Regions from separate parts of the Sanguibacter sp. Z1732 genome, predicted to be linked through region 3. Evidence: predicted binding sites of a transcription regulator. Region 3 holds the regulator's gene; each other region holds the start of a gene.
What was found. The regulator LexA, encoded in region 3, represses DNA repair genes until DNA is damaged. The targets are predictions, from matches to a motif close to TCGAACANNTGTTCGA.
Positions count from the first base shown of each region.

Region 1: ACRRRO_RS09030 (DUF222 domain-containing protein) is a predicted target of LexA. The motif match lies at 3,028-3,043, and genes of this name have one in related genera.
Region 2: ACRRRO_RS16055 (DUF222 domain-containing protein) is a predicted target of LexA. The motif match lies at 3,385-3,400, and genes of this name have one in related genera.

Region 1 covers NZ_CP194857.1:1,694,576-1,701,197, reverse strand. The annotation lists partial or broken gene ACRRRO_RS09045 (winged helix DNA-binding domain-containing protein) at 1-282, opposite strand, end outside; gene ACRRRO_RS09040 (PQQ-dependent sugar dehydrogenase) at 520-1,743, shown strand; gene ACRRRO_RS09035 (LLM class flavin-dependent oxidoreductase) at 1,831-2,697, opposite strand; gene ACRRRO_RS09030 (DUF222 domain-containing protein) at 3,058-4,467, shown strand; gene ACRRRO_RS09025 (RNA polymerase sigma factor) at 4,490-5,749, opposite strand; gene ACRRRO_RS09020 (YciI family protein) at 5,753-6,112, opposite strand; gene ACRRRO_RS09015 (LLM class flavin-dependent oxidoreductase) at 6,333-6,622, opposite strand, start outside.
Region 2 covers NZ_CP194857.1:3,049,252-3,055,873, forward strand. The annotation lists gene ACRRRO_RS16030 (hypothetical protein) at 1-468, shown strand, start outside; gene ACRRRO_RS16035 (Gfo/Idh/MocA family protein) at 515-1,108, shown strand; gene ACRRRO_RS16040 (Gfo/Idh/MocA family protein) at 1,041-1,748, shown strand; gene ACRRRO_RS16045 (ubiquinol-cytochrome c reductase iron-sulfur subunit) at 1,784-2,194, shown strand; gene ACRRRO_RS16050 (DUF4282 domain-containing protein) at 2,326-3,219, shown strand; gene ACRRRO_RS16055 (DUF222 domain-containing protein) at 3,427-5,028, shown strand; gene ACRRRO_RS16060 (ATP-dependent DNA ligase) at 5,033-6,622, opposite strand, start outside.
Region 3 covers NZ_CP194857.1:3,934,654-3,941,275, reverse strand. The annotation lists gene ACRRRO_RS20495 (ATP-dependent DNA helicase) at 1-108, shown strand, start outside; gene ACRRRO_RS20490 (metallophosphoesterase family protein) at 105-1,331, shown strand; gene ACRRRO_RS20485 (hypothetical protein) at 1,321-1,782, shown strand; gene lexA (transcriptional repressor LexA) at 1,760-2,497, opposite strand; gene ACRRRO_RS20475 (LysM peptidoglycan-binding domain-containing protein) at 3,138-3,395, shown strand; gene nrdR (transcriptional regulator NrdR) at 3,492-3,962, shown strand; gene ACRRRO_RS20465 (DUF5302 domain-containing protein) at 4,070-4,267, shown strand; gene serA (phosphoglycerate dehydrogenase) at 4,300-5,511, opposite strand; gene ACRRRO_RS20455 (HelD family protein) at 5,555-6,622, opposite strand, start outside.

The DNA.
Region 1 (6,622 bases), 2.0 Mb from region 3:
GTCGGCCATCTGCGGGGTGAGCCCCTCGCCGGTGAACCGCGCATCGCCCAGCCGCGCCCCGCGCAAGGTCGGTTGCATCGCGCGGTGCAGCAACGGGTAGTCCTCGGCGTGCACCGCGTGCAGCGTGATGCGCATCAGCGTGGCCTTGACGATGCGGTGCGAGGTGAAGGCGGTGTCGAGATCCGCGGGGTCGAAGTCAGCCAACCGGTTCCACAGGGCGAGGTAGGGCGAGGGGGCCGATTGGGACTGGACCGCGGTGATGGCGCGGACTCCCTCGGCCACGTCCAGGGGTGCCCGGCGCAGCAGCAACTGGGGGGGCCAGGGTCGCCCGGTTCAGCGCCCGGGCGGTCAGGTGCTTGTCCGGGCGCGCGTGGTCCATACGGGTACGGTAGCGCCGACCACCCACACCCGGGCTGAGCAACGGTGGCGACCCGCACGACTGCGCTCGCCCGAGCCTCGTGGCTTCTGTTGCGGTGCGAACAGGCACTGTTAGCGTCGAGAAGTATGCGCTGCGCACTCATGGTCACGGGAGTTGCACTGCTGCTCGCCGGGTGCGCTGCGGACGATCCGGACACGCCTGAGGATCCGGCCACCACTGCGGAGCCGCAGACCACTGAGGAGCAAGAGGACACGGCCCACGTCGAGGAGCCGGCCGACGGCGAGGAGTCGGCCGACGGCGAGGAGTCACCGGGGGCGGAGGATACCCGCGACGACGACGACGCAGCGGTGGCGGAGTTCGAGGCCGTGGAGCACGATCAGTTCGAGAACCCGTGGGCGCTGGAGTTCCTGCCGGGCACCGACCTGCTGCTCGTGACCGAGCGCACCGGCGCCGTGCAGATACGAGATCAGGAGTCCGGTGAGGTCAGGCCGGTCAGCGGCGTGCCCGAGGTCGTCCCCGCGGGGCAAGGCGGTATGCACGACGTCATCGTCGGCCCGGACTTCGAGCGGGACCAGATCATCTACCTCAGCTGGGTGCGCGTCGCCGACGGCGGTAGCCAGGGGGTGGTCGGACGGGCACACCTCGACGCTGACCGCGCCGCCCTGGAGGATCTCGAGGTGATCTGGGAACAGGACCCGGCGTCCGGCAACGGCCACTTCGCGCTCCGGATGGTGGTCCTCGACGACTCCCTGTACATCACCTCCGGGGACCGGCAGGAGCTGCAACCCGCTCAGGACATGGGCACCAACCTCGGCACCATCGTGCGCCTGACGCTGGAGGGTGATCCTGCCCCCGGCAACCCCTTCGCCGATGACGGCGGCGTCGCGGCGCAGTTCTGGACCACCGGGCACCGCAACCCGCTGGGCATCGACCTGGACTCTCAGGGCAACCTCTGGTCCTCGGAGATGGGGCCGGCCGGCGGCGATGAACTGAACCTGATCGTCAAGGGCGCCAACTATGGCTGGCCGGAGGTGTCGATGGGTGAGCACTACGACGGCACCGCGATCCCCGATCACGCCGAGGGCGATGGCTTCGAGGCACCGAAGGCCTACTGGGTGCCGGCGATCTCGCCCGGGAACCTGATGATCTATGCCGGCGACCTGTTCACCGGATGGGCCGACAGCGCGCTGCTGGGCGGCCTCTCGGGGGAGAACCTGGTGCGTGTGGAGTTGGACGGCGAGAACGCCGAGCAGGTGGATGAGTGGGAGATGGGTGATCGGATCCGCGCCCTGGCCGAGGCTCCCGATGGCGCGATCTGGCTCGCCACCGACGGTGGCGAGCTGATGGAGTTGCGCCCGGACTAGAGCCGCTCAGCAGGCACGAGCGCACCGCCGGTTCTCCGGCTGTGGCCTCGGTGAGTCGACTGGCGCCGCTCAGTTGACTGGCCCCGCTCAGTCGATGAGGCGGGCGACCTCCCCGGTGGCACGGAGGAACGCGTGCAGGTCGGGCTCACCGTCCACGGGCGAGAGGATGACCGCGTCGGCACCGGCTTCGGCGAAGCGTCGCACCGCGGCCGCCACGTCGTCGGGCTCGCCCCACACGCCCCGGTTGTCGTCGGTGCCGGCCTCGCCCAGCGCGGCGGCAACCCGCTCCCGGGCGCCGTCGCCGAAGGCGGTGTCGACGTAGGCCACCACCACCGCATCGCCGTCACGTCCGGCGGCGGTGCGCCCGTCGGCAATCAGGCGGGCCCGCTCACCCACCTCGGCGACGGAGAGTCCGGAGACGAGGACCGCACCGTCGGCGACCTCCCCGGTCAGTGCCAACGTCTTGGGTCCCACGCCTGCGGCGTAGACGGGTGGTGCGGCCTCCAACGGCCACTCGAGCCGCACCTTGCCGAGGGTGACGTAGCGGCCGGCCACGGTCACCTCCTCCCCGGCCAGCAACGACCGCAGCACCGTGATGTACTCGCGCATGAGCGTCAGCGGGGAGGCAGCGTGCGCGCCGGCCTGTTTCATCCACGGGAGCACGCCGTGGCCCAGGCCGGGGTAGAACCGGCCGGGAAAGGTCCGCTCGATCGTCGCGATCTCCATCGCGGTCACCGCCACGTTGCGCAGCGGGATCGGTGCGATCCCCAGGCCGATCCGCAGGCGCTCGGTCCACGCCAGGGCGGCGGCGACCGAGGCGTAGGCCGACTCACGGAAGCAGTCCTCCCAGAGCCAGAGCTCGGGAACGCCGGCGGCTTCGGCGGCCTCGACCGCCCCTCGCAGCGCCTCGGGTGGATTGTGGTGCGGGTTGAATATCGCGCCGACCCGAGTCATCGCACACCCCCCTGCGGGCGCGCCGGTGCGCGCTGGTCGATCTCGGCGCCGAAGGGCGGGGGATTCGTCGAATTGGCCATGGTTCGAGTCTCCCACGGGCGCGCCGGGTAGCGGGCGCTCACTGCCACGCCCTGCAGTCGCTCATGTCGCGGGCCGCAGACGCCCGGCCGTCGGACCTGTACTCACCCACGCACTCACCCAGAAGACCCCACTGCCACGCCCTGTAGGCGCCCGCCCCCCCGGCCACCGCCGCCATGACCCGCAGGCACCAACCGTTACCTACCATCAGGCACCAGTGCCATGTGACACGAATCGGAGTAAACCGTTGACTCGAACGGGCGTTCTAGGTAGTGTAGGTTCATGGCCGTACACCCGCTCCCGAGCATCTCCCCGACCCAGGAGGTGCACGCCGCGCTGGATGGGTTGTCGCGGCTGGATCCGGGCGGGCTCAGCGCTGCCGGGCAGAGCCAGTTGCTGGTAGACCTGAGGCGGATCGAGTCGCGGGTTCGGGCCTACAAGCTCAAGGTGCTCAACGCGGCGGAGAAGGCCAACACCGCGCGCAAGTCCGGTCATGCCGATACCGCCTCCTGGGCGGCCAAGCACACCAACGACGACGACGGTCGGGACACCAGCCGCCAGACCAAACTCGCCACCCGCCTCAGCGACCGCGGCCCCACCCAACGCGCACTCGACGACGGGGACATCTCCCCCGACCACGCCGAGATCATCGTGGGAGCAGGCGAAAAACTCCCCGACGGGCTGACCACCACCGAGCGGGCCCGGGTCGAAGAAGACCTGGTCGACAAAGCCAAGCACATGCCGCCTTCGGTGTTGCGCCAGCGAGCACGGCGACAGTTGGAAGCGCTGAAGAAGGACCGGGAGAGCATCGACGCCCACGAAGATGGCCAGATCGCCGATGAAGAGCAACAGGCCCGCGCTCACACCCGGTTGACCATCCGGGACAACCACGACGGCACCGTCACCGGCCACTTCACCCTGCCTGTCTTCCACGGCCACCTGCTGCGCAAGATCATCCACACGATGACCGCACCACGCCGCACGAGCCGCAGCGACAGCAACGGCGCAGGTGGCGCTGCTGGCGCTGGCGCTGCTGGCGCTGGCGGTGCTGGCGGTGCTGGAGGACACTTTGGGGGGAGAAACGGCGCAGACGCGAGTGGTTCCCAGGGCAGCGGCGGGGCCGGCAGCGTCGTGGAGGATCTGTCCGGGCTTCCCGATCCGGGCCGGGTGGCCCAGGGCCGGCGCACCGACTGGGCCAACGCCCACGGCCTGGCCCTGGCAGAACTGATCGAACACCTACCCACCGACCACCTCAGCCCGAAGACCGCCGCCACGATCGTCGTCACCCTCGACGAGCAGGTGCTCCGCGGACGCATCGCTGCGGCCGGACTGGACACCGGAGAGAAGATCTCCGCCGCCCGAGCGCGGCAACTGGCCTGCAACTCCGGCCTGGTGCCCCTCGTGCTGGGCGGTCAATCCCAGCCACTGGACCTCGGGCGCGGCAACCGACTCTTCACCGAAAGCCAACGCACCGCCCTAGCCACCCAGCACACCGCGTGTGCCGCGCACGGATGCCAACGGCCCTACGCCTGGTGCGAACTCCACCACGCCATCCCCTGGTCCGAGCACGGACCCACCAACCTCGACAATGCCGTCCCCCTGTGCCACCGCCACCACCGAATGGCACACGACGACGACTACCACCACACCCGAACTCCCGCCGGCGAGTACGCATTCACCATGCGCCACTAGGCGCACCATGCGTAGTGGCACGTCATGCTCTGCTCACCAGGACTAGCCGGGCCCGGATGTGGTCTCGCTCGGCGCCGTCGGGACAGGCCTCGATCGCCTCGAGGTATGCCTGACGAGCGGCCTCGGCCTGTCCACCGCGGTGCAGCAACTCGGCGCGCACGAGCGCCACACGATGATGGCCGGGCAGTTCGTCGGCGGCGGCACGCAGAATCGCCAGGCCGGCCATCGCCCCCGATGCCTCGCCCACCGCGACAGCACGGTTGAGCCGCACGATCGGTGATCCGGTGAGTGCCTCCAGTCGGGTGTAGGCGCGCACGATTCCCGCCCAGTCGGTGTCAGCAGCGCGGGTGGCCGTCGCGTGGAAGGCCGCGATCAGGGCCTGCAGGCGCAACTCCTCCGCCAGGCCATCGGTCGGGGACAGGGCGGTGAGCCGGTCCAAGCCCGCCGCGATCTCGGCGCCGTGCCACCGGGACCGGTCCTGATCAGCCAGGCGCACTAGGGCACCCTCCGGACTGACCCGCGCATCGCGGCGGGCGTGCTGCAACCGCACCAGCGCGACCAGGGCCTCCAGCACCGGACGGCCGGGCAGCAGGTCAGTAGCCAGATCGGCGAGCCGTACCACCTCCCCTGCCTGCTGCGCACGGACAACGTCGTGGCCGCCTCCGGGCGCATATCCGGCGGTGAATGCCAGGTAGATCGCCCGGGCCACGTCATCGAGCCGATCCGGCCAGACGTTTCGGTCGGGGATCGCGAACGCGATCCCGCTGCCGGCCAGACGCTTCTTCGCGCGGGTCAGCCGTGCCGCCATCGTGGCTGACGGCACCAGGAACAACCGTGCGATCTCGGCAGTGGGCACACCGAGCACGAACCGAAGCGCGAGCGCCGGGCGGACCTCCTCGGCCAGGGCCGGGTGGGTAGCCATGAACAGCAGCGGCAGGCGCTCATCGACGGCCGAAGCGACCGTGGCAGACGACGTTACCCCTCCCGGAGCGGCCGCATCCTCCGGGCCGGGCTGCACGTCGTCGTCGGCTATCAGGTGGGCTTTGCTCCGGATGGTGCGCTCATGCCGCAGCGCATCGAGCACCCGGCGATGGGCGGTGGTACGCAGCCACCCGGGCGGGTTGTGCGGCACGCCGGCTGCGGGCCACTGGGAAGCGGCCTGCGCGAAGGCCTCTGCGAGCGCGTCCTCGACGAGGTCGGCGCGATTGAATCGCGCCATCAGGTGGCCCAGCAGCAGGCCCCAATGGCTGTGCCAGAGGTCGTCGAGGACGCGCTGCGGCACGGGTCAGTACGGGTCCACGACCGGTGAGATCTGGATGTCATACGGCGGGAGGTGGCCGAGCAGTTCCACCAGGACGTCCAGGTCCGGTGCCTCGATCAGGAAGAACCCGCCCAAGCCCTCCAGGGCCTCGGCATAGGGGCCCTCGGTGAGCGTGACGGCGCCGGCTCGGGTGCGCATCACGGTGGCGTCGGCTTGGCCGTCCGAGAGAGCCTCCCCGGCGAGGATTTCCACGCCCACGCGAGCGCCGCACGCCTCGTCGAACTCGCCGAACCTGCCCATCAACGCGCCCTGCTCCTCCGGGCTCAAGGTGTCCCACGCGGGCACGTCACCGTCGCCGATCAGCATCACTAGGTACTTCATCATCGTCCTTTCGATGGTGACGGCGATGGTGCCGTCACCATCATGTCGCGCGAGGACAGCAGAAATCGACAGTCCGGCAAAGATTCGCGGCCGAGGTCACCGATCTGGTCGCCCCGCGGGGCCGCTCCGACGCCCCTGTTGCCGGGGCTATAGCACGTGCGTCGTGAACCGGCGCAGACGAGGTCGCGTGCGGGCCGGGTGGGACCCGGCGGAGGCGGGCGGCTCAGCGCTCGGCAGCCACCAATTCCCGCACCGCCGGGGCCACCTCGTGAGCGAACGCCTCGGTGGTGGCCGAATCATCGGAAGCCAGGAAGTACCCGGTGATGCCGTGCCTCAGGGTCATCTCGGTCAGTTCCTTGGCCCACTGATCCGGCGGACCCTGCAGGAAACCTCCCGACTGGGCGGCGAACCTGCCCCCGATGTTCAAGAACCTCCGGACCGCTGCCGGTTCGCGCCCGGCTGCCGCAGCGCCGTCGTCGATGTTCATGTTCATCCGGACCAGGTCCTCGGCGC
Region 2 (6,622 bases), 890 kb from region 3:
GGCTGGTCCGCGGTATCGCCGGAGGATGTCGGTGCCACACCGCTGGCGTACGTCGCCCTGCACGACCGCACGCACGGCCGGTTCCGGGCAAACATCACCATCGCCGGGGCCCTCCGGGCTGATAGCCAGACGAGACCGGCAAGGCCGGCGGGACCGGCCGAGTTGGAGGAGTTGGGCGAGGCGGTCTTCGCCCGCCTCGCCCAGGGAGCCGGCGTCACCATGGTCCAGCGCCGGGCGATCAGTTCCCACGGTGCGCCGGGCCTGGCGCAGGTGGTGCAGGTCTCGACGTCGATCGAGGACGGACCGATCGACCTGACCCAGGGCCAGGCCTACCTGCATCTCACCGATCCACAGGAGCCGGGGAGGCAGATGATGGTCGAGATCGTCCTGACCTGCCTCGCGGAGGACTCCGGGCAACTGGTGCCTCAGTTCGAGGAGTTCGTGGCATCGGTGCGTCCCACCCGGTAGCTCCACGAGTAGGGTCGTGGGGACGGTGACGACCAGGACAGGAGCGATGGTGGGCGACGAGGCGAGGACGACCGTGGATTCGATGGCGCAGGGGCGCTTCGGGGCCGTGCCGGGCAAGGTGCGGTTGGGCATCATCGGGCTGGGGGTGCAGGGCACCGCCTACGCGCGGATGATCGCCGAGGGGATGGCCGGGGATCTGGTTGTCGGCGCGGTCGCCGACATCGACGAGGCCGTGCGGACTCACGCGCAGGAGGTGTGCCCGGGGGCCCCCTTCTACACCGACTACCGCGAGATGATCGCCGGCGGAGACGTGGACGCGGTGGTCACCACGGTGCCGCACTACCTGCACCCGCAGATGGGTATCGACGCGATCAAGGCAGGGGTGCACGTGCTGGTGGACAAACCCGCCGGGGTCTACACCGCCCAGGTTCGCGAACTCAACGAGGTGGCCGCGGCCCACCCGGACGTGACCTTCGCGATCATGTTCAACCAGCGCAACAACCCGCTGTACCAGCGGATCAAGGAGATCGTCGACGGGGGCGAGATCGGCGCGCGGCGGGTCCAACTGGATCATCACCACCTGGTGGCGTCCCGACGCCTACTACGGCGCCAGCGAGTGGCGGGCGACCTGGGGCGGTGAGGGCGGGGGAGTCCTGGTGAACCAGGCCCCGCACCAACTCGACCTATGGCAGTGGATCTGCGGGATGCCCACCTCCCTGGTAGCCAAGGCTGCGTTCGGGTTCCGGCGTGACATCGTGGTGGAGGACGAGGTGACGGTGCTGGCCGATTACGGCGACGGCGTCACCGGGGTGTTCGTGACCGCGACCCATGACCCGGCCGGCACCGACCGGCTGGAGCTCCTGGGGGATCGGGGCAAGATCGTGGTGGAGGGGTCCAAGACGGCGACCCTGACCCGGTTCGCGGCCGACGAGCGGGAGTTGTCGGCCCGTCTCAGCGTCGCCGAAGGGTTCAAACTCGCCGGCGGGGGCGATACCGAGGGCTTCTACACCACCGAGCAGATCGAGACCGAGTCGGCCTGGGGATCCCAGCACGCCGGCGTCCTGGCCAACTTCGCCTCCGCCGTCCTGCACGGCACCGAACTGCTCGCCCCGGGCGCCGATGGTATCAACGGTGTGCGGCTGGCCAACGCCGTGCACCTGTCGGCCTGGCTCGGCCAGGAGGTAGCCCTGGACTTCGACGAAGCCGCCTACCTGCGCGAACTCAACGCCCGGATCCGCGAGGAGGGGCTGTTCCCGGAACGGCCCGATCCCGGCGCATGAGGCCGCTCGGTGCGTCCGGCGGGGGGGGTGGAGAGATGAGCCTGTGTCCGAGCCGACGCCAGGTACTCGCAACAGTTGGCCTGGGTGCCGGTGGCGCGATGTTGTTGAGCGCGTGCGGTGCCGAGGAGCAGGACGAAAGCACGGTGTCGGTGGGGGAGACCCTGATCGGACTGGAGGAGATCGGGGTCGGCGATTCGGTCTCGGTGCAGACTCCCGCCGGCGCCACGGTGCTCCTGACTCGCACGGATGAGGCCGACGTCGTCGCCCTCTCCGCGGTCTGTACTCACCAGGGCTGCACCGTCGACGTCGAGGAGGAGGAGGGGCGCTGCCCCTGCCACGGCTCCCGGTTCGACCTGCGTTCGGGAGAGGTCACTGCGGGCCCGGCGAAGGAGCCGCTGGAACGAATCGCCGTCGAGGTCATCGACGGGCGGATCGTCACGGCCTGACCTGACCGGGCGTCCCGGGTTGCCCATGTCCCTCCATGATGCGCCGTTCCTCCAGGGTTCTAAGGTGGTGCTGACGTGATTGACACACCGGTCACCGACATCAGCGTGACTGCACCAGGAGGGGGCAGACCATGAATCCACCCGAACCGCAGGAACCATCCGGCGCCGGTAGCGACGACGACGGCCGCAGCCAGGCCCCGGCGCACCCCGGCGACACCCCTCAGTACACTGAAGGTGGGACTGCCCCGCAGGGGGCAGAGGCCGGCGGGGAGGGGGTTGCGTACGCACAAGGCCCCTCCGGCCCGGTGCCCCAGGCAGGGCCGCCGACCGAGCCGCCCTCCCAGTCCGGGAGCGCCGCAGCGCCGGACGTTCCAGGTCGCGCCGACGTTCAGGACGCCCGGGCCCAAAGCAGCCAGGGGGGTTATGCCGCCCCGCCGGGTGGCTACGCCCAGGGTGGTGACGCCACGCTTCACGGTGGCCAGGGCGGGTACGGCCAGCCACAGGGCGGTTATGGCGCGCCCCAGGGTGGCTATGCCGGACAGCAGGGTGGTCACGAGCACGGTGGCTACGGTGCACCGCAGGGTGGCGACGGAACACCTCAGCGTGGATACGGCGCACCCCAGGGTGGTCCGCCGCAACCCGGATCAGGCGCCCCCCACGGGGCCCCGGGCTACCCGCAGCCCGGCACCCCGCTGACGGGTTCAGCATCCGGTCCGGGCCTGTTCGATCTCACTTTCGCAACCCCGCTCGCACCGCGCATCGCCCGACTCGGATTCATCTCGTTGTGCATCCTCGGCGGCCTGATCGCCCTGTCGGGTCTGGTCGAGTTCATCCAGGTAGCGGTGGCCACGAGCATGTACGGAGGCGGCTGGACCGTGGCCGTCTACTTCGTGAACCTGCTGGTCACGATCGCCATCGCGCTGGCGCTGGTCGTGCTCGGCCGGATGGGTATCGAACTGGTCCTCGCGGTGGTCGCAGGCCGTGAACGGGACAAGGGGTCGCAGGGCGGTCCGTCCCCGTCCTAGCCGTACTCGGCCGCGCCTGACCCACTGACCCGACGGGTCTCGTTGCGCGTACCTGTCTGAGTGATGGTCTCGACCGAGTCCGGGCTCCACAGGTACCCATCGAACGGGCCCGTATCCACAGCGCCGAAGCGAACCGTCTGCCCTGTCAGTGGTCGGCCCTACTATGGGAACAGATGTACGAACTGCGGATTCCCATGGAGGTGCCCGATGGCGACGGACGGGTCCCACACGCCGCGCCGTGGGTCCGGCGAATCCCTGATACGGGACCTCGCCGAACTGGAGGCGATCGTGGACCGGATCGCCACCGCCGACATCGCCGCTGAACGACTTGCCCATGCCGGACCGGTGCTGGGCTCGGCGGCGCTGCGCGTTCACGGCGCCGTCCAGCGCCTGGCGGGAAAGCGGCTGCAATGGTTGATGGCTGAGGAGGCTGACGGTCGATGGGCCCTGACCGGGGCACGAACCTACGCCACCCACGTGGCCCAGACGCACCGGATCACGCAGTCGGCGGCGAAAGCGGACGTGCGTCTGGCCAGGCAGTTTCGAGATGAGATCCAGCACTTCGATCGCGCGCTGCGTGCGGGTGAGGTCGGCTTGGAGCAGGCTCGCATCGTGGCCGCTGGTGCCCTGACGTCGCAGGAGAGGATCGCTGCGCTGGGCGAGCGCGTCTCCCTCGGGTCGGATCCCGAGGCCAGCGACAGCCGTGAGCACGAGCCAGCCAAGGATGGTGCTCACGATCCTGATGGCTCCGACGACGGCGGTGACCCCGGGCAGGATGATCAGCGCAACGTGCAGGACGATGCCGGAACCGCCACGGTCGAGGAGTTCCTGCTGGCTGAGGCGATGGTGCTGCGGCCCGCGCAACTACGGCACCTGGTCCATCACTTCGCGCGGGTAGCGGACCCGGAGGCGGACGAGCGTGGCTATCGAAAGTCCCAGGAACGCGAATACGTCGACATCGCGCGCACGCTCGGTGGCTTCCATCTCGCGGGCTTCCTGACCGAGGAGCACGGGCAGCAGGTGCGGCTGGCACTCGATGCGGTGATGGGCAAACCCGTGCGGGGCGACGCCCGCAATTCCGGTCAGCGCCGCGCACAGGGTTTGGCCGACATGGCGAGGGTGGTGCTCGATCAAGGGTTGGGCGGCACCTCGGCATCGGTGCGCCCGCACGTGGGTGTCCACATCGGCGCAGCAGAGTTCGCTCGGTTGTTCCGTGAGGCAGTCAGCGAGCAGGAATCACCGAAAGCACCCCCACCGGGCGCTGACCCACCAGTGGATAAGCCATCGGCCGGTCTGGCCTCATCACGGATCGCCACCGACAAACCGGCCCCGGATGAACAGCCCCGCTGGGACTGGAATGCGATCCTGCGCAGCGAGCCGGGCATGTGGACCGACGCCACCGGTCCGGTCCCAACGCCGGTGTTACGTCGGATGGCCAGGTGCGGGGACGTGTACCGGGTGCTGTTCTCCGCCAAGAACGAGGTGCTCAACCAGGGGCGGGCGCATCGGACCTTCACCGCAGCCCAGCGCCGGGCGATCGTCGCTCGAGACCGGCACTGTGTCTATCCGGGCTGTACGGCGCCGCCGGTCCTGTGCGAGACCCACCATGCCCTCGTGAAATGGTCCCGGGGCGGGACCACCGATGTGGCGAACGGGGCGCTGCTCTGCTTCCACCACCACGACCTGGTCGAGGCCCGACGACTCACCATGGCCCGACCCGATGGTGCCTGGCGGTTCTACCGACCCGATGGCACCGGGCTGAATGACCGCGCTGGCGGACGACTCACGCCGTGGAAAAAGCGCGAATAGGTCGTCAACTGGAGGGTTCCTCGAAATCGCTCTGCGCAGGATCGATGTCGCTCGGATCCTTGTCGACCCGCCAGCCGCGCCAGACCGGATGACGCAGCCTGCCCTCCGTGGTCCAGTTCGAAAAGGACACCTCAGCCACGCGTACCGGTTCGACCCAGTGTGCATCCCGGGCATCGATGGCAGGAATGCCGATGAGTGCCGGCGTCGGCCTGGCATCCTCGCGCAGGTGCGCAACCCATGCGCGCGCCTCCCGCTCCGTGAAGCCGGTGCCGACCCGGCCGACGTAACGCCAGCGACCCTCTCGCGTCGGGAGCCCCAGCAGCAGTGATCCCACCGCCCCCGAGCGCCCGCCCCGACCGGGCCGCCATCCGCCGACCACAACCTCCTGGGTGCGGCTGTGCCGGATCTTGATCCACGCCGAGCTCCGTTGGCCGGCCCGGTAGATGCTGTCCACCCGTTTGGCCACGATCCCCTCCAAGCCCTGATCGGCACTGGTGGACAGGGCCCCGGGGATGTCGCCCTCGAACGCGGGAGGGACCTGCACGGTGCGGGAAGGGGAGATGACCTCCTCCAGCAGGCTGCGGCGCTGGTGGTAGGTGAAGCCGGTGAGTTCGTGCCCGTCCATGGCCAGCAGATCGAAGAGCATCAGGTGCACACCCTGGCGCCGTGCCGCCGCTGCCACCTGATGACCCGTGGCCTGCATCCGCGGCTGCAACAACCCGAAGTTCGGCCGTCCTTGCCCATCCAGGGCCACCACCTCCCCATCGAGTACCACCGAGCTCGCATGCACCGCGTCCAGTACCTCAGCGACCTCGGGATACTGCGCGGTGGTCTCCAGACCCGAACGACCGAACACCCGGACCCCTCCGGGGCCCACATGCACCAGCGCACGGACGCCGTCCCACTTCATCTCCGCGGCCCAGCCCTCGGCGCCGATGTCCGCGAGGGTGCCCGCGGTGGCCAACATCGGCGGGATCGGGGTCACTGGCGCAGGATCGGTGGCTGGTGCGCCGGCGTTCGCTGGTGCGTCCGGCGCTGCTTGCGCGACTGCGGTGAGCGGGGCGTCCGGTGGGCTCGGCGCGGCCGGCGGGTTCGGGACGTCTGCGGGTTCCCGAGCCGCGAGTTCCTGCCCTCCTGCCTCGGTTGATCGGTCAGGTGCGCTACGGGAATCCGATGGCTCACCGGCGCTGGACGAGTCGTGGACCTCGGGCTGCTTCTTCATCAGGTGGATCAGCCACTGCTCGCGCTCCCCGCCGGTGCGGATCAATGCGAAACTACTGATCCGTCCGGGCCCGGACTGCTCCAGGCCGCCGCCTTCGGCGCCGGTGAGCGTGGCAATGACCTCGGCACCCTCGCGCCACTTCTGGATCTCGTACGTACCGTGATCCCAGATCGTGACCTCACCGGCGCCGTACTCGCCCTTGGGGATGGTACCGGCGAACGTGGCGTACTCCAGTGGGTGGTCCTCGGTCGGGACAGCCAGGTGATTGCGGTCCGGTGAGGTGGGAACGCCGCGCGGCAGCGCCCAACTGACCAGCACGCCGTCGCGCTCCAGCCGGAAGTCCCAGTGCAACCGGGAGGCATGATGCTCCTG
Region 3 (6,622 bases):
GGCAGTTTCCTGGCCAAGTCGCTCCCGCCGCTGTGGCCCACCACCGACGGTGACCTGGTCCGGGCCGCGCTGCGCAGGCTGTCCGGTGGCGGGGACGCACCGGCATGACGTCCGGTTTCCGCGTCCGGCCCTACCTGCACGCACCGAGCAGCACCGGCATGACGATCATCTGGTTCTCCCACACCGATGAACCCGGAGAAGTCGTTGTGACCGGCCCGGGCGCGCCCGGGCCGGTCACGTCCCGACCCGAGGCCCTCGACGTGCTGAGCCCTACCGAGGCCGAGCGCACCGAGCACATCGAGGGTCTGGCGCCCGGCTCCTGGCTGTACCCGGACGGGAACGTCCGCCACGTCGTCGTCCTGACCGGCTTGCGGCCACACACGCGGTACACCTACGCGGTCGCCCAGGATGGCGAGCAGTACCGTGCCGCCTTCCGCACCGCTCCCACCGACGGGTCCTGGCAGCAGATCCACCTGGTGGCGCTGTCGGACTCCGAGACCGCTCCGGCCGGGCGGGTGACGCATCGCTCCTGGCCGGCCGGCCCCGGCGGGGAGTCCCGTCCCGACCCGCACGGCTTGTGGCGGGAGGCCTTCGGCGTGGCGGAGCACACCGCCGGCCGGCCCGTGCTGCGCTACCCGCTCACCAAGGCGGAGGGCTACCGGGCGGTGGTGAGCATGATCGCCCAGGAGGAGGCGGACCTCATCCTGCATCCCGGTGACCTGGTCGGCGGCGGGGGATACCAGCCCGCCTGGGATGAGTTCTTCACGATCAACGCCCCCTCGGGCCTGCTCTCGCGGGCACCGCTCCTGCCTGCGCTGGGAAACTGGGAGAACTTCGGCGCCCGCAACGGCCGGTACGGCACGCCGTCGGACCGTTCCCCGGTGGTGCGGGCCCGGGCCAAGTACCACGCCCACTTCCCGGGCCCGGACGGGTCGCGGGGCCGGGGCTACTACCGCCTCGACCACGGACCACTCACGATCCTGACGCTGGACTCCTCGAACGGGGAGCCCGACGACCATCGGTCCCGTTACGTCCGGCCCCTCACCGGGCGGGCCTACCGGGGCCCGGGCACCGATACCCAGGACCACTTCACCGCAACGGAGTACACCGCCGCCGGTGGCACGGACCTGAACGACATCGCCCCCGGCAGGCCGCAGTGGCGCTGGGCCGAAGAGAATCTGGCCGACGCCCGGGCGCAGGGCCGGATCATCCTGGTCCAGTTCCACCACGTGCCCTACTCCAGCGGTGCGCACGGCCTACCGATGGATCACGAGTTCTCTACCGGTCAGGGCGGAACCCCGATGCGCAGGTTCCATCGGGATGTTCAGTGAATTCGGCGTGGCCGCGGTGCTCTGCGGGCACAGTGAACTGTTCGAGCGCTCGGTGGTGCCCGACGGCGACGAAGGCTCACCCGGGGTGCTCTACTACGACGTCGGTGTGGCCGGGGACAGCCTGGGTGGCGAACTGCGAGGGGGTGATGGGGAGCTCCTGCGGTACAACCCGCACCGGGCCTGGACGGCCGACCAGGACGCTCCGGAGCGCTGGGAGGTGGCCGGCGACGGCAACCCGGTGCTGCGTGAGGGTGGCAAGCACTACGGCTACCTGGACATCAACCTCGAGCGCACCGGGACCGGAGCGCGGTTGACGCTGCAACCGATCCACGCCTTCCCGGTCCTGGACTCGCAGTACCGGGTGCTCCGGATCGAGCGACGCACCTACGACGACGAGGTGTGCCTGCGGATCGGACCGGACGGGCGGGTCACACCGAGCGCAGGACGCTGACCACCCGGCCCAGGATCTGGGCGTCGGATCCCTCGATCGGGGAGTAGGCGGAGTTGGCCGGCATCAGCCAGACCTCGCCCTCGGTGCGCTTGAGCGTCTTGACCGTGGCCTCACCGTCGATCATCGCCGCGACGATCTCACCGTTCTCGGCCACCGGCTGCTGACGCACCACGACGAAGTCGCCGTCGCAGATCGCGGCGTCGATCATCGAGTCGCCGGTGACCTTGAGCAGGAACAGGTCGCCGTCGCCGACCAATTGGCGCGGCAGCGGGAAGACGTCCTCCACCGACTGCTCGGCCAGCACCGGGCCGCCCGCCGCGATCCGCCCGACCACCGGGACGTAACTGGGCGAGGCGTCCACCTGCTCATCGGAGTCGGTGCTGAAGAACTGTTTCGGGCCGCGGGCCGAAGCCGGTGCCGGGCTCTCTTGCGCCGGCGCCGTGCCGTGGGGATCCAGGATCTCGATCGCGCGGGTGGAGATCGGGTCCCGGCGCAGGTACCCCTTTTCCTCCAGGACCTGGAGCTGGTACTTCACCGATGACGGGCTGGCCAGGCCCACGGCGGTGCCGATCTCGCGCATCGTCGGCGGGTACCCCTTGGTCTCGATGTTGGTGCGGATCGAGTCCATGATCCGCTGTTGCCGGGCGGTCAGACCGGGGGAGTGGCCGGTCTGGTCCGGGTGCTGCCGGCTGGTGTCCTTGGGTCCCTCGGCCATCGTGTCCTCCTGCGGTTCGGTGCGGTTGCGAGCGGCTCTGCCATGGTCCCGTCACCGCGATGTCAGGGGTCGGTGGTGGGGTGTTCCCCATGACGTTCCTAAGCCTAGGCGTTACGGCGCCGAACAGGAAACATCTGTTCGACTGGCGTGTCGACGCTATCGAACGGCTGTGTTACTGTCCATACATGTGTTCGCAGAACATCAGTTCGAGGGTCGGTCGGTTGCCGGTCCCGGACGTGGCCCGAGGAGTAATCCGATGAGTGCACTGGCGATCCACCCCAGCCCCTCGACCCGGCGGGCCGCCCTGCGGCGGTCGCGGACGCGCCCCTGCTGGCACGCCGGCCCTGCACGTAACTCGACCTGTCACCTCCCGGTTCCCGCAGTCTTCTCGGCGCCCGGAGCGGCTCCGGCCCCGGAGGCCCCGAAGGCTACGCCGCAGAGCGACGTGCCGCGGGCCCTCGTACCCCAGCAGACCGAGGGCTCGGGCGGCCGGACCCGTCCCGTGACGCCCCTGGTGACGGCACCGGTTCGCCCGACGGCTCCGGTTCGCCCGGCGGTACCGGTTCGTCCGGCGGCGCCGGTGCGCCCGGCCAGGGCGCGCGAACACGCCCCCCTGCGGCTGACCACCCGCGGACGGCGGGTGCTGGTCGCGCTTGGCTTCGCGCTGGCGATCGCCGTGGGCGGCGGGCTCGGCACCCTGCTGGCGCCAGAGGCGCAGACGCCGGCAGAGGTCTCCACCGTGGTGGTCCAGCCGGGCGAGAGCCTGTGGGTGATCGCGAGTGAGATCGCCGATCCGGGGCAGGACGTGCGCCAGGTGGTGGAGACCATCCGCGGCATGAACGGGCTGGAGCGCTCCACCGTGCACGCCGGCCAGGAGTTGAGCGTCCCGCAGGGCTGAGGAACCCGCTGGAGGGCGACGTCCCACACCGGTAGCCAGATGTGGCATTGTGTGTGCACCGAGCACGCCGTCACCAAGCCGGGAAGGGACGCGCCGATGCATTGTCCGTACTGCCGTAACCCCGACTCGCGGGTGGTGGACTCCCGCACCGCCGACGACGGCGGCAGTATCCGCCGCCGCCGGCACTGTCCCGAGTGTTCGCGCCGCTTCACCACGGTGGAGAGCACCAGCCTCACGGTGATCAAGCGATCGGGGGCGATGGAGCCGTTCAGCCGGGAGAAGGTCGTGGCCGGTGTGAGCAAGGCGTGTCAGGGTCGCCCGGTCTCCGCCGATGACCTGGCGCTGCTGGCCCAGCAGGTGGAGGAGTCCATCCGCGCCACCGGCGTGGCCGAGATCGACTCCCACGAGGTCGGATTGGCGACCTTGGGGCCGCTGCGGGCGCTGGACGAGGTGGCGTACCTGCGCTTTGCCAGCGTCTACCAGAACTTCACCTCCCTCGAGGACTTCGAGGCCGCGATCACCGCGCTGAAGTTGGACCGCAATCCTGCCTCGGAGCAGTACGCCTGAGGGTGCATGGCCGGGGTTTATCCGCTGGCGTGTTCGCGCCGGACCCGGCAAGGTTGCGGATGAGCCACCCCGGTCCCGGTCCGTGGTGAGTTCAGGGAGGACTGTTGATGTCATCGAAGAAGAACGGATCCGAAGGCCCCGATCGGCTGATGGCCGATGCCAAGGCGAAGATGCGCGAGGCGCTCGATCGCAAGAACGCGGGTGACCACCCCACCGCAGATGGAGTCCGGAACACCGGTTCGGTGAACGGGCCGGAGGTGGTCGGCGAGCCCAAGCGGACATTCCGGCCGCGTAAGACCGGCTGAGTTCCTCGCTCGGCGCCCGGTCCGAAGCGTGCCTAGACCGACCCGTTGAGCTCGCGGACACTGTGGTGCCCCTCGATCTCACGAAGGTGGTCCCTTGCCTGCCGCGGCAGGGTGCCGCTGATGTCGGTCACCGAGTAACCCACGTCACCGGTGGTGGCGAGCATCTGGGAATCGATGTTCGCACCACCGGAGGACAACGCCTGGTTCACCGCGGCCAGCACGCCGGGCACGTTCCGGTGCAAGTGGGCGATGCGCTGGCGACCCGGCCCGGGCGTGTCCAACGTGAGCCTGGGCAGGTTCACGCTCAGGGCCGTGGAGCCCGAGCGCATGTAGTCGCGGAGTTTTCCGGCCACGAACACCCCGATGTCCTGCTGCGCCTCCTCGGTGGATCCGCCCACGTGCGGGGTCAGGATCACGTTGGGCAGCCCACGCAGTTCGGATTCGAACGGGTCGCCGTTGCGCTTGGGCTCGTCGGGGAAGACATCCACCGCGGCGCCGGCCAGATCCCCGGCCCTGATCGCATCGCGCAGGTGGGCGTAGTCCACCAGGAACCCGCGGGAGAGGTTGAGGAAGATGGCACCGTGCTTCATCCTGGCGAACTGCGCCGGCCCGAACATCCCGGCGTTCCCGGCCCGGCCGTCGACATGCAGGGTGACCACATCGGAGACCTCCAGCAGGGAGTCCAGATCCGGCATGCGGCGGGCGTTGCCGAGGGCGAGTTTCTCGGCGTTGTCGTAGAAGACCACCCGCATCCCCAGGGCCTCGGCGACGACGGAGAGTTGGGTGCCGATGTTGCCGTACCCCACGATGCCCAGCGTGCGCCCACGCACCTCGTGCGCACCGTTGGCGGACTTGTCCCACAGGCCCGCGTGCAGTGACTTGTCCTTCTCGGTCAACCGCCTGGTGAGCGCGATGATCTCGGCCAGGGCCAGTTCCACGACCGAGCGGGTGTTGGAGAACGGGGCGTTGAAGGCGGCCACCCCGTGGTGGACGGCGGCATCCAGATCGATCTGGTTGGTGCCGATGCAGAAGGCGCCGATCGCCTGTAGGTCCGGACTCCGCGACAGGACGCGTTCGGTGACGTTGGTCTTGGACCGGATGCCCAGGACGGACACACCTGCCAGGGCCTCGATCAGTTCGTCCTCGTCCAGGGAACCGGGCACGGTGGAGACGTCCGCGCCGGATCCCTCGAGTAGATCGAGTGCCAGGGGATGGATGTTCTCCAGGAGCAGTGCCTTGACCACGGTGCTCATCGTCCTTCTTCTTCCTCGCCGGTAGCCAGGCGTCTCACCTGTCGGACATCGGCTGGTCCAGTGCGGCTGCGAAACCGGCCGGCAGTTCCTCGGCGTGCACCACGTGCAGACGCTGGGTGGGCCGCGTCATCGCCACGTAGAGATCCGCGGGCTCGCCCTCGGCCAGGATCGCCGCGGGCTCGGCCACGATCACTCGATCGAACTCCAGTCCCTTGGCCCCGGCCGGATCCAGCAGCACCACTTGGGCGGCCAGGTCCACCGGTCCGGCCGGGATGTCCAGCATCCTGCTCAGTTCATCCTGGCGGGCTGTCGCGGTGATGACGGCCACGGTGCCGTCGCCCACGGCGGCCACTTCGTCCTCCAGCACCGCCGCCACGGTCTCACCGAGGCTGTCCGCTGCGGTCAGGACCAGTGCGTCGGGGACCTCGCGGGCCGATTGCAGGGGTGCCGGCGGGTGCTTCGGATCGGCGGCGGTCACAGCAGCCCGGGCCGCCCGCATCACCGAGGCCGGCGTGCGGTAGTTCACAGTCAGTTCGGCGACCCGCCAGTCCCGGCGGAGCATCGTGTCCAGGCGCTGGGACCACTCGCGGGTACCGGCGGGGGAGGAGGTCTGTGCGACGTCGCCGACCACCGTCATTGACCGGCTGGGGCAGCGCCGCAGCAGCGCCCGCCAGGCCATCTCCGAGAGCTCCTGTGCCTCATCGATCACGATGTGCCCGTAGGTCCAGGACCGGTCCCGGTAGGCGCGCTCGGCGGTGGTCAACTGTGGCCCCGACTCAGCGAACCGTCCCGCGAAGGTCTCCGCCGACACCAGATCGCGGGCAGTGACGGGATCGTCACTGCTACCGACCGAGGCGAGAACCTCCCGGGCGTAGGCGACCTCCTGCTCCCGGCGCGCGGCCTCCATGCGCGCCTGGGCGCGCTCGGTCTCGTCATCGGAACCGATGAGCTCGGCGGCCTCGTCGATCAGGGGGATGTCCGCCGTCGTCCACTCCGACCCGACCGGCCGCACCAGGGCCTCGCGGTCGGCCGCCGGCATCCGTCCGGCCACGGCTTCGAGTTTGTGGGGTTTGGCGAACAACTCGGCCACCAGGCCGGTAGC